One region of the Proteus sp. MB838 genome, then DNA from elsewhere that is predicted to be linked to it. Evidence: predicted binding sites of a transcription regulator. Region 1 holds the regulator's gene; each other region holds the start of a gene.

What was found. Region 1 encodes CRP, which controls carbon source genes, mostly activating them, when cyclic AMP is high. Its sites were predicted from a motif close to ATGTGANNNNNNTCACAT; they were not measured.
Region 2: a site for CRP is predicted at 2,203-2,220, ahead of glpT (glycerol-3-phosphate transporter). Genes of this name have one in related genera too.
Region 3: a site for CRP is predicted at 1,987-2,004, ahead of ACYUCW_RS05020 (NupC/NupG family nucleoside CNT transporter). Genes of this name have one in related genera too.

The regions. Positions count from the first base shown of each region.
Region 1 is NZ_BAABMO010000024.1:25,543-29,542, reverse strand. It holds gene ACYUCW_RS11640 (aminodeoxychorismate synthase component II) at 78-653, shown strand; gene ACYUCW_RS11635 (aspartate aminotransferase family protein) at 771-1,988, shown strand; gene crp (cAMP-activated global transcriptional regulator CRP) at 2,076-2,708, opposite strand; gene ACYUCW_RS11625 (OsmC family protein) at 3,021-3,428, shown strand; gene ACYUCW_RS11620 (phosphoribulokinase) at 3,517-4,000, opposite strand, start outside.
Region 2 is NZ_BAABMO010000032.1:41,149-45,148, forward strand. It holds gene glpQ (glycerophosphodiester phosphodiesterase) at 1-504, opposite strand, end outside; gene glpT (glycerol-3-phosphate transporter) at 638-1,990, opposite strand; gene glpA (anaerobic glycerol-3-phosphate dehydrogenase subunit A) at 2,371-4,000, shown strand, end outside.
Region 3 is NZ_BAABMO010000007.1:111,587-115,586, reverse strand. It holds gene ACYUCW_RS05030 (MarR family winged helix-turn-helix transcriptional regulator) at 1-360, shown strand, start outside; gene ACYUCW_RS05025 (DUF3820 family protein) at 357-578, opposite strand; gene ACYUCW_RS05020 (NupC/NupG family nucleoside CNT transporter) at 742-1,926, opposite strand; gene ligA (NAD-dependent DNA ligase LigA) at 2,155-4,000, opposite strand, start outside.

The DNA.
Region 1 (4,000 bases):
TATTTTGTCAGGGATATAACGGTTTCAAAATAGCATTAAAACAGATAATGATAATAAAATCAGTCGGATAAGCTAATATGCTGTTACTTATTGATAATTACGACTCGTTTACCTACAACCTTTACCAGTATTTTTGTGAACTGGGGGCGGAGGTTGTTGTTAAACGTAATGATGAGATTGGGCTTAAAGAGATAGAAAAGATGATGCCATCACATCTTGTTATCTCTCCGGGACCTTGCACGCCAGATGAAGCAGGGATCTCTCTTGAGGCGATACAGCGATTTGCCGGGGAAATACCTATTTTAGGTGTTTGCCTTGGTCATCAGGCGATTGGGCAAGCTTTTGGTGCATCCGTTATCAGAGCCCGTGAAGTGATGCATGGCAAAAATTCATTAATACACCATAATCAGCAAGGGGTGTTTAAAGGGCTTAATCGACCTTTAAGCGTTACCCGTTATCACTCTTTAGTGATTGATGCGACAACCTTGCCTGTCCCTTTTGAGGTTACAGCATGGAGCCAACATGACGGGAATGTTGATGAAATTATGGGGATACGTCATCGTACTTTACCCATTGAAGGTGTGCAATTTCATCCTGAAAGTATTCTGAGTGAACAAGGGCATGAGTTATTAAATAATTTTCTTAAATATTAATTGGATAATGAAAATTTAGCGTCATTATCCACTTTTATATCAAACCTTATTTGATTTTTTATTCATATTTAGTGATTATATTTTCATTGTATAGCTAAATGTCGGTCAGGTGGGGTAATGATAAATCAACGTATTAATAGGGCAACTTACGATCAGGTAATGTTGCCAATTTATTCACCAGCAGATTTTATTCCTGTTAAAGGGCAAGGTAGCCGTGTTTGGGATCAACAGGGAAAATCCTATATTGATTTTGCTGGTGGTATTGCTGTTCTAGCGCTTGGGCATGCGCATCCACTATTGAATAAAGCACTGCAAGAGCAAAGTGAGAAGCTTTGGCATGTAAGTAATGTGTTTACTAATGAGCCAGCATTATGTTTAGCTCAGAAATTAATCCAACATACTTTTGCTGAGCGTGTCTTTTTTGCCAATTCTGGGGCAGAAGCGAATGAAGCCGCACTTAAATTAGCACGACATTACGCTATTACCCGTCATAATCCTTATAAAACGAAGATAATTGCCTTCCACCACGCCTTTCATGGTAGAACATTTTTTACAGTCTCTGTTGGGGGACAACCTAAATATGCGGATGGTTTTGGTCCTAAACCTGCGGATATTATACATGTCCCTTTTAACTCTCTTGATGCTGTAAAAGCCGTGATTGACTCTCATACTTGTGCCGTAATACTGGAGCCTATCCAAGGTGAGGGCGGAGTGACACCGGCGACAGCGGAGTTTATGCATGGCTTACGTACACTATGTGATAAGCATCAAGCGCTATTAATTCTTGATGAAGTACAAACGGGTATGGGGCGAACCGGCAAACTATTTGCTTATATGCACTATGATATACAGCCCGATATTATTACCAGTGCCAAAGCATTAGGTAGTGGTTTTCCTCTCAGTGCGATGTTAACCACCGAGGATATCGCTTCGGTAATGGGGGTAGGAACACATGGTACGACTTATGGGGGGAACCCATTAGCCTGTGCAGTAGGCAATGCTGCTTTTGATTTAATCAACACTCAGGCGGTATTAGAAGGTGTCAGTGAGCGTCATCGTTGGATAGTGGATGAATTGCAGGCGATAAACCAAACTTATGCTGTGTTTTCTCAAATTCGTGGACAAGGCTTATTAATTGGCGCGCAGTTAGCACCACTGTATGCAGGTAAAGCAAAAGAGTTACTTGCACTGGCCTCTAAGCATGGCTTAATGATGTTAAATGCCGGGGCTGATGTAATACGCTTTACGCCAGCGTTGATTATTACCCTCGAAGAGTTACAAGAGGGCATGAATGCGTTACGAAAAGCGCTTGATGAGTTTGTAAAAGCAGAGTGAATTCAAATGTAAAACCCCATCATTGCGATGGGGCTTCATACAAAATAATCACTGTCCATCAGTTAAATGGGCTGTTTTCAATGCAACTTAACGAGTACCGTAAACAACGATAGTTTTACCGTGTGCTGAAATGAGGTTTTGATCTTCCAGCATTTTTAAAATACGGCCTACAGTTTCACGTGAACAACCTACAATTTGACCGATTTCCTGACGTGTAATTTTAATTTGCATGCCATCAGGATGCGTCATTGCATCAGGTTGTTTAGCTAAATTTAATAAAGTTTGTGCAATACGACCTGTTACATCAAGGAAAGCAAGGTTACCTACTTTTTCTGATGTGGTTTGTAATCTATTCGCCATTTGAGCGGAAAGGCGCATCAGAATGTCAGGATTGACCTGAATTAATTGGCGGAATTTTTTATAGGAAATTTCTGCTACTTCACAGGCTGTTTTTGCTCTAACCCATGCACTACGTTCTTGATCTTCTTCAAATAATCCAAGTTCACCGATGAAGTCACCTTGGTTTAGGTAGGAAAGGATCATCTCTTTTCCTTCTTCATCTTTAATAAGAACAGCCACGGAACCTTTAACAATATAATAAAGTGTTTCCGCTTTTTCACCTTGGTGGATCAGCGTGCTCTTGGATGGATATTTGTGAATATGGCAGTGTGACAAAAACCATTTAAGAGTCGGGTCTGTTTGCGGCTTGCCGAGAACCATTCGCGTTATCCTCTGTACGTTAATGCAGCCTTTCAAAACGGATTGACACCCTTTTGATACAGCGTGCTTAAAATCCTATCTTTACCGATTAACTTCCTGAGAATTCGGAAAGTTAATAAGGAATAGATTATAATAAATGAGAAAATAATGCATTGATCTTAACCACTATCATCAAGCAGATATTGTTTTTAACACAGTTAACGCATTAAGTCTCGTTTTACGCAGTCAGCATAATAAACCTATTTGCTAATTGCTAGTTGAATTATGAGAATGTACTCTTTTAGTCTTAGTTGTATTTAGGGGAAAAATAAAATGGAAGCACGTGTTAAATGGGTTGAAGATTTATCTTTTGTTGGCGAATCATCTTCCGGCCATCAAGTTATGATGGATGGTAATTCAGGTGATAAAGTGCCTAGTCCGATGGAAATGGTATTAATTGCTGCGGGTGGTTGTAGTGCTATTGATGTGGTGAGTATCTTACGTAAAGGTCGCCACCAAGTCATTGAATGTGAGGTAAAATTAACATCAAAGCGTCGTGAAGAGGCACCTCGTTTATTTACTGATATTAATTTACATTTCATTGTTTCCGGCAAAGCGTTGACAGATAAAATTGTTGAGCGAGCTGTACAATTATCAGCAGAAAAATATTGCTCTGTTTCTTTAATGTTAGGAAAAGCGGCCAATATTACGCACTCTTTTGAAATTAAAGATCCTGAATAAATTTGATATTTTAAAATAAATTTTAATATATAAAATAATATCCCTAAAATACGGGGATATTATTTTCGTCAAAAATAACATATCTATTTTAGCTAATTTTTTCACCATTCAATAATTTCTTCACCAGTGGTGCCATGATTAATTCCATCGCTAAGCCTAATTTCCCTCCTGGAACAACAATAGTATTGATAGTCGACATAAATGAACCATGCAACATTGCCAATAGATAAGGGAAATCGATATCGGTTAAGCCACGAAAGCGAATAACAATAAAACTTTCATCCAGTGTTGGAATAGCTTTAGCTGAGAAGGGATTAGAGGTATCCACCGTAGGAACGCGTTGGAAATTGATATGAGTACGAGAAAACTGTGGAATGATGTAACTGATATAATCATCCATCGAACGTACCACAGAATCTCTCACCGCTTCTTGAGAGTGCCCGCGCTCTGTGGTGTCTCTAATTAATTTTTGTATCCATTCAAGGTTAACAATAGGCACAACACCGACTAATAGGTCAACGTGTTGAGCGACATTATGTTGATCGGTAACGACTCCACCATGCAATCCCTCA
Region 2 (4,000 bases), on a different contig from region 1:
ATAAATACCAATATCTTGTCCTGTTGATTTGTTTAAGCCTTGGATAAACTCAATTTCTTCTTGGAAAGTGTGGATTCGAAAATCGGATTTTCCCATTGGGAAACGATTTGGATAACTTTGGACTTTTTTACCGTCAACAATATCGAAACCTTCGGTAAATTTCAGTCCTTTGATCTCATCAAGAGTAAAATCGATAGCATAGTAACGGCCATCTTTTCTTGCTCTGTCTGGATAGCGTTCAGCAACATCGGTGACACGATCGAGATAGTGATCATGCAAGACAACCAGTTGGTTATCTTTTGTCATCACCAGATCTTGTTCTAGATAATTGGCACCTTGTGCATAGGCGAGTGCTTTGGCAGGTAAGGTGTGTTCAGGTAAATAACCGCTGGCACCACGATGGGCAATCACTACTTTATCGCTTGCTGCTTGTGCGATTGTACTTAAAGATAGAGTTAAAAGAACGCCCGCCACTAACGGTTTCAGTTTGAAAGGTGTACTCATAAAGTTGCTCCATTTTCATTTTCGTACAATAAAGCTATGTACAGTTGGCAATAAAAAAGCCACATCAGAAAGTTGATGTGGCTTGATTTTTAGAGATGAGATTTAATCAATTTCATAAATAATCAGTTAATGATTATTCATACTTCTGTGACATTTCACGTTTGTGTTTGGTTTCATTTATCATCACGATAAGTAATAACACAACAGATAATACACTACCGCCGATCATGACCATAAAGCCACCGTCCCAACCGAAGTAGTCAACGGTATAACCTACGATAGCACTTGCCGCAACAGAACCCCCTAAGTAACCGAATAGACCGGTGAAGCCTGCTGCGGTACCCGCAGCTTTTTTCGGCGCTAATTCAAGGGCGTGCAGACCAATTAGCATAACAGGACCATAGATTAAGAAACCAATGATTAACATACATGCCATATCAATGTTCGGGTTACCTGCTGGGTTCATCCAGAATACGATAGTGGCAATGGTTACTAAGGTCATAAAGAATACCCCAGTTGCACCACGGTTACCTTTGAACACTTTATCTGACATCCAACCACACAGCAGTGTGCCTGGAATACCTGCGTATTCATATAAGAAGTATGCCCATGAGGATTTATCCATGGCGAAATCTTTGACTTCGCGAAGATAAGTCGGAGACCAGTCCAATACGCCGTAACGAAGTAAGTAAACAAATACGTTAGCAATTGCAATCATCCACAGAAGTTTGTTAGGGAAAACATACTTCATAAAGATTTCTTTTGCTGTCAGTTCTTGTTCGTCTGTTTCTTTATAATCAGGTGGATAATCGTTTTTATATTCTTCGATAGGAGGTAGACCACAAGATTGTGGTGTATCGCGCATTAATGCAAACGCAATCATCGCTACTAAAATAGCCGCGAATGCTGGCATATATAATGCTGCTTTCCAGTCGTTAAACCATGCCATACCTAACAGGAACAGCAATGGCGGTAAACCACCACCGACGTTATGAGCACAGTTCCAAATAGAGACGATACCGCCACGCTCTTTTTGTGACCACCAGTGAACCATGGTACGTCCACAAGGAGGCCAACCCATACCTTGGAACCAACCACACAGGAACAACAGCACGAACATGATCATAATGCTCGAAGTTGCCCATGGCACAAAGCCCATAATTAACATCACAATGGATGCAAGAATAAGACCTGCGGGTAAGAAGTAACGCGGGTTAGCACGGTCAGAGAATGACCCCATGATAAACTTAGAGAAACCGTAAGCAATCGAGATCCCTGATAAAGCAAAACCCAGATCCCCTTTAGAGAATCCCTCTTCAACGAGGTAAGGCATTGCTAAAGCGAAGTTTTTCCTTACTAAATAATAAGCAGCGTAACCAAAGAAAATCCCCATAAAGATTTGCCAACGTAAACGGCGATAGACAGGATCTATCTGTTCCTTTGGCAGACGCGCTTTATGTGGCGCAGGTCTAAACAGACTTAACATATTAGCCTCCGATGGCTTTTATTTTAATATGTTGATATTAAACAATGACAAAACGAACAACAAAGGAATCAAAAAATTTTCTTTAACGAACGTAATAGTAAACTTGTTGAAGCAAATTTACTGTGAAGTAATACTCAGTTGTCGAATAATTTTTCAAGATGTGTAATTTTGAGTGATATGTTAACTTTATGAAACACTTTCTGGTAAATAATTTGTGATTAGTATCACATATGTCGTTTTAATTTTTCACTCATGAGCGTTTCTCTTTCGTTTTTGCTCATTATCAAACATTAACCACATTTTTTGTGTATCTTATACACTATAATTAACGTTAAAGAATAATTAAGCGTTTGCTGAATGTAATGTGAGAGGGCATCTCTATGATGAGCGGTTCACCAGTGACAGAAACAGATGTCATTATTATCGGCGGTGGAGCTACGGGGGCAGGCATGGCAAGAGACTGTGCTCGTCGTGGATTACGCTGTATCCTACTGGAAAGACACGATATCGCAACCGGTGCAACCGGTCGAAACCATGGTTTATTACATAGTGGCGCACGCTATGCAGTGACCGATCCGGAATCAGCGCGTGAGTGTATAGAAGAAAACATGATCTTAAAACGGGTCGCTCGTCATTGTGTTGAAAAAACGGATGGCCTTTTTATTACTCTCCCTGAAGATTCGTTAGAATTCCAACAAACCTTTATTCAATCTTGCCAAGCGGCAGGTATTGATGCTCAAGCCATTTCACCTGAAGAAGCTATTCGCTTAGAGCCTTCGGTGAATCCTAATCTTATTGGTGCGGTTAAAGTACCTGATGGTACGGTTGATCCTTTCCGCTTAACGGCGGCCAATATGTTAGATGCACGTGAACATGGCGCGCAAGTGCTCACTTATCATGAAGTGATGGGCTTGATCCGTGAAGGCGACCGTGTGAAAGGTGTACGTGTTTATGATCATCAATCTAAAAATATGTATGAGATCCGCGCACAAATAGTGGCCAATGCGGGAGGAATATGGGGACAAAAAATTGCAGAATATGGTGATTTAAAAGTCCGCATGTTCCCAGCAAAAGGGGCATTACTGATTTTAGGACACCGTATTAATAATATGGTGATCAACCGCTGTCGTAAGCCTGCGGATGCCGATATTTTAGTGCCTGGCGATACCATCTCATTAATAGGAACCACCTCAACTCGCGTTCCTTATGATGAAATCGACAATATGTATGTCACCCCTGAAGAGGTTGATATCCTGATCCGCGAAGGTTCAATGCTGGCACCTAAACTGGCTCAAACTCGTATTTTACGTGCTTATGCCGGTGTACGTCCTTTAGTGGCTAGCGACGATGATCCTTCTGGTCGTAATGTGAGCCGCGGTATTGTATTACTTGACCACGCACAACGGGATGGACTCGAGGGCTTTATCACCATAACGGGTGGTAAATTAATGACTTACCGATTAATGGCTGAATGGGCCACAAACAAGATCTGTGAGAAATTAAATATTTCAGCAAAATGTACCACGGCTGAAGAGCCACTGCCTGGCTCTCGCCAATCAGCAGAGCAAGCATTGCGTAGTGTGGTGTCGTTACCGGCGCCAATTCGAGGCTCAGCGGTTTATCGTCATGGCGATTTAGCCAATAAACTATTGAGTAATGAGCGTATTGATAAAAGCTTAGTGTGTGAATGTGAAGCGGTCACGGCCGGTGAAGTTCGTTATGCAGTGAATTCTTTAACCGTGAATAATTTGCTCGATTTACGCCGTCGTACTCGTGTGGGAATGGGAACTTGCCAAGGTGAGTTATGTGCTTGTCGCGCAGCAGGATTATTAAATCGTTTACAAGTCACAACGCCTCATGGCTCCGAACAACAACTTGCTCATTTTCTAAATGAACGTTGGAAAGGTATTCGTCCTATCGCATGGGGTAATGCGTTACGTGAAAGTGAGTTTACCAGTTGGGTGTACCAAGGTTTATGTGGCTTAGATGCCGATATGATTGATAAAACAG
Region 3 (4,000 bases), on a different contig from region 1:
CAAGTAACTTGGGGACAATATGATATTTTAGAATTATTGCGTTTACGCGGTGATTTAACGCCCTCTCAACTTTGTGAAATTTTAGCTATCTCACGCCAAAATTTATCTAAGTTTATGCGAGGATTAAAATCATTAGGTTTTATTGCTCAGGATCGTTCTAAGAAAGATAAACGTGAATTAATTACGCATTTAACAGATGAAGGTAAAGCTTTTTTAGCAAGAGCCGCTTTAGGCCGAAAACAGAACGCACAGAAGCTACAAGCGCAATTAACACCTGCAGAACAAGCTATGTTTATTGAATTGAGTCATAAAGTTATTAACGCACTAATAGCGGATAAGTTACCTACAGAGCCTGATTAACGCGACTGCTTTAATGGTTTTAGTAACCCTTCTAAGCCATCAATTTTAATTGCTAGGGTCATTTCCATTAGTTGCCCTAGCTTTCCTTCAGGGAAGGTGCCTTTCTTGGCAAACCACAATAAATACTCTTCAGGCAAATCCACCAGCATTCGCCCTTTATATTTACCAAATGGCATTTGTGTGTTGGCTATATCAATAAGATGCTGTTTTTCTAGCATGATCTCTATCGCTTTATCGAGAAGGAATGATAAGGATTATAAGGTAATTTAACGATAAAAAAAGCAGTACCGACGGGTACTGCTTGATTTATGTTACATGATAACTAAGTTATCCATCTTACATTGTTATTTATTTCACATGCTATCTGTCTTATCTCAATGATTAAACAAACAGGCCTGTGATAGCAGCAGATAAGAAGCTAACTAGCGTAGAACCAAATAGTAATTTAAGACCAAAACGAGAAACCACATTACCTTGCATTTCGTTCAGACCTTTAATAGCCCCTGCAACAATACCGATAGAAGAGAAGTTAGCAAATGAGACTAAGAAGACAGATAAGATCCCAACAGAGCGTGGTGTTAATTCAGCAGCCAGATCTTGCAAGCTTCCCATCGCGACGAATTCATTAGAGACTAATTTAGTTGCCATCACACTACCTACACGTAATGCATCTTGCTCAGGCACACCAATCACCCATGCTAATGGATAGAAAACATAACCTAAGCAATCTTGGAAACTAATACCGAAAATCATACTAAAGATAGCGTTTACCGCAGCAATTAATGCGATAAAACCAATCAACATTGCCGCAACGATTAAAGCAACTTTGAAACCAGCTAAGATATATTCACCTAACATTTCGAAGAAGCTTTGACCTTCATGCAGATTCCCCATCTGGATATCTTCTTCATTTTCAACAGAATATGGGTTAATCACTGATAGGATAACGAAAGTACTGAACATATTCAGAACCAGTGCAGCAACAACGTATTTAGGATCAAGCATAGTCATATAAGCACCAACAATTGACATTGATACCGTAGACATCGCTGTCGCCGCCATAGTGTACATACGGCGCTGAGACATTTTGCCCAATACATCTTTATAAGCGATAAAGTTCTCAGATTGGCCAAGTACTAAGGAGCTAACCGCATTAAACGATTCTAGTTTCCCCATACCGTTCACTTTGGACAGCACCGTACCGATAATGCGGATCACGAAAGGCAATACTTTGATATGTTGCAAAATACCAATTAATGCAGAAATAAAGATGATAGGACATAATACATTCAAGAAGAAGAATGCTAGACCACCTTTCATCATACCACCGAAGACAAACTCAGTACCTTGTGCGGCATAACCTAATAAGTGATCAAATAGCCCAGCGAAACCACGGACAAAGCCTTCACCAATATCAGAATTGAGGAAGAACCATGCCAATGCGATTTCAATAATTAATAACTGCACAATATAACGCAGACGGATCCCTTTGCGGTTATTACTTGCAATAAATGCTAATGCACCAATAACTGCGAGAGCCAAAACAAAGTGAATGATAGAAGACATGCATGCTCCAAAAATAAAAATAAATCTTGGAGAGCATTTTATGTAACGCGTAACATTACGATGTGATTATTGTCACAATACAGTGAAACCATATACACACTATTTATTAAATAAGATAGGTTGATCACACTTTAGGAGTAACTTAAGTAACACGAAATGTGAATTTAGCTTAAGTTAAAGATGCTACTGAGAACTGCTCTCAATAGCATCTAAGTTTATTGTAAACGATTATTTAGATTGATCAAGCAAGCGGATCATTTCGTCTTCATCAATAACAGTAATACCTAATTCATTTGCTTTGGCTAATTTAGAACCCGCCGCTTCACCAGCAATGACCATATCTGTCTTTTTCGAAACGCTACCACTCACTTTTGCACCAAGTGCAACTAATCTATCTTTTGCTTCATCTCGCGTTAATTGAGAAAGAGAGCCTGTCAGCACGACTGTTTTACCAGCAAAAGGATTATCACCTGCTTCATGAGTAGCCACAACCGGTGCCGGCCAAGTAATGCCAATGTCATTAACAAGTTGATCAATCACATTTTTATTATGTTCTTCTTGGAAAAAATTAACCACATGCTTTGCAACAATATCACCCACATCAGGAACTGCCTTTAAGGCTTCAATATTTGCTTCACGTAATGCCTCTAATGAAACAAAATGAGCAGTTAATCCATTGGCCGTTGCTTCTCCTACTTCACGAATACCAAGGGCATAGATAAAACGGGCAAAAGTGGTTGATTTTGCTTTTTCTAATGCATTAAGCAGTTTTTTGGCTGATTTCTCCCCCATACGTTCTAAACCAGATAAGATCTTTTCATCTAAACGGAATAAATCAGCCGGTGTTTTGACATACTCTTTTTCAACCAATTGGTCGATAATTTTATCTCCCATGCCGTCAACATCCATCGCACGACGAGAAACGAAATGTTTAAGCGCCTCTTTACGTTGCGCTGCACAAATTAATCCCCCCGTGCAGCGGGCAACAGCCTCACCTTCTATACGCTCAATATCAGATTGACAAATAGGGCATTGGGTTGGAAAAACAATTTCTTGTGCATTCTCAGGGCGTTTTTCTTCAATCACACTCACAACCTGAGGAATAACATCGCCTGCACGGCGAATAACCACCGTATCACCAATACGTAATCCTAAACGTTCAATTTCATCAGCATTATGAAGTGTGGCATTACTGACTATTACCCCTGCCACTTGTACGGGATCTAAACGAGCGACAGGTGTAATCGCCCCTGTACGCCCCACTTGAAATTCAACATCTTTAATCACCGTCATCTGCTCTTGGGCTTGGAATTTGTAAGCAATCGCCCAACGGGGAGCACGAGACACAAATCCCAACTCTTCTTGTAGAGCTATATCATCTACTTTGATAACCACACCATCAATATCAAAGCCTAGATTAGGGCGAATTTCTGCTACATGATGGTAAAAATCAAGTACAGCTTTAGTTCCGGTACATAATTTAATAGCATCACTAACAGGTAATCCCCATTTTTTAAATTGCTGTAAACGTGCATAATGGCTTGTCGGTAATTCACCGCCTTCAAGCACGCCAACACCATAACAGAAGAAAGTCAAAGGGCGCTTGGCTGTAATACGAGGATCTAACTGACGTAATGAACCCGCTGCTGCATTACGAGGATTAGCAAATACTTTTCCTCCCGTGCGTCGAGCTTCTTCATTTAAATGCTCAAACCCTTTTTCAGTCATAAAGACTTCTCCACGAATTTCAATTCGTGCAGGGATATTATCGCCATATAAACGCAAAGGAATGGCTTTAATGGTTCTGACATTCTCAGTAATATTTTCTCCAGTGGTACCATCACCACGGGTTGCAGCTTGTACTAAGCGACCATTTTCATACAGTAGACTTACCGCAAGTCCATCTAATTTTAATTCACAACAAAAAGTGATCTCTTCATTATTTTTCAGACGTTCACGTAAACGTTTATCAAATGCTAAATAGGTTGTTTCATCAAAAGCATTATCTAAAGAGAGCATTGGAATTTCATGCCTAACTTGCTCAAAAGCCGTTAAAGGTAATGCCCCTACCCGT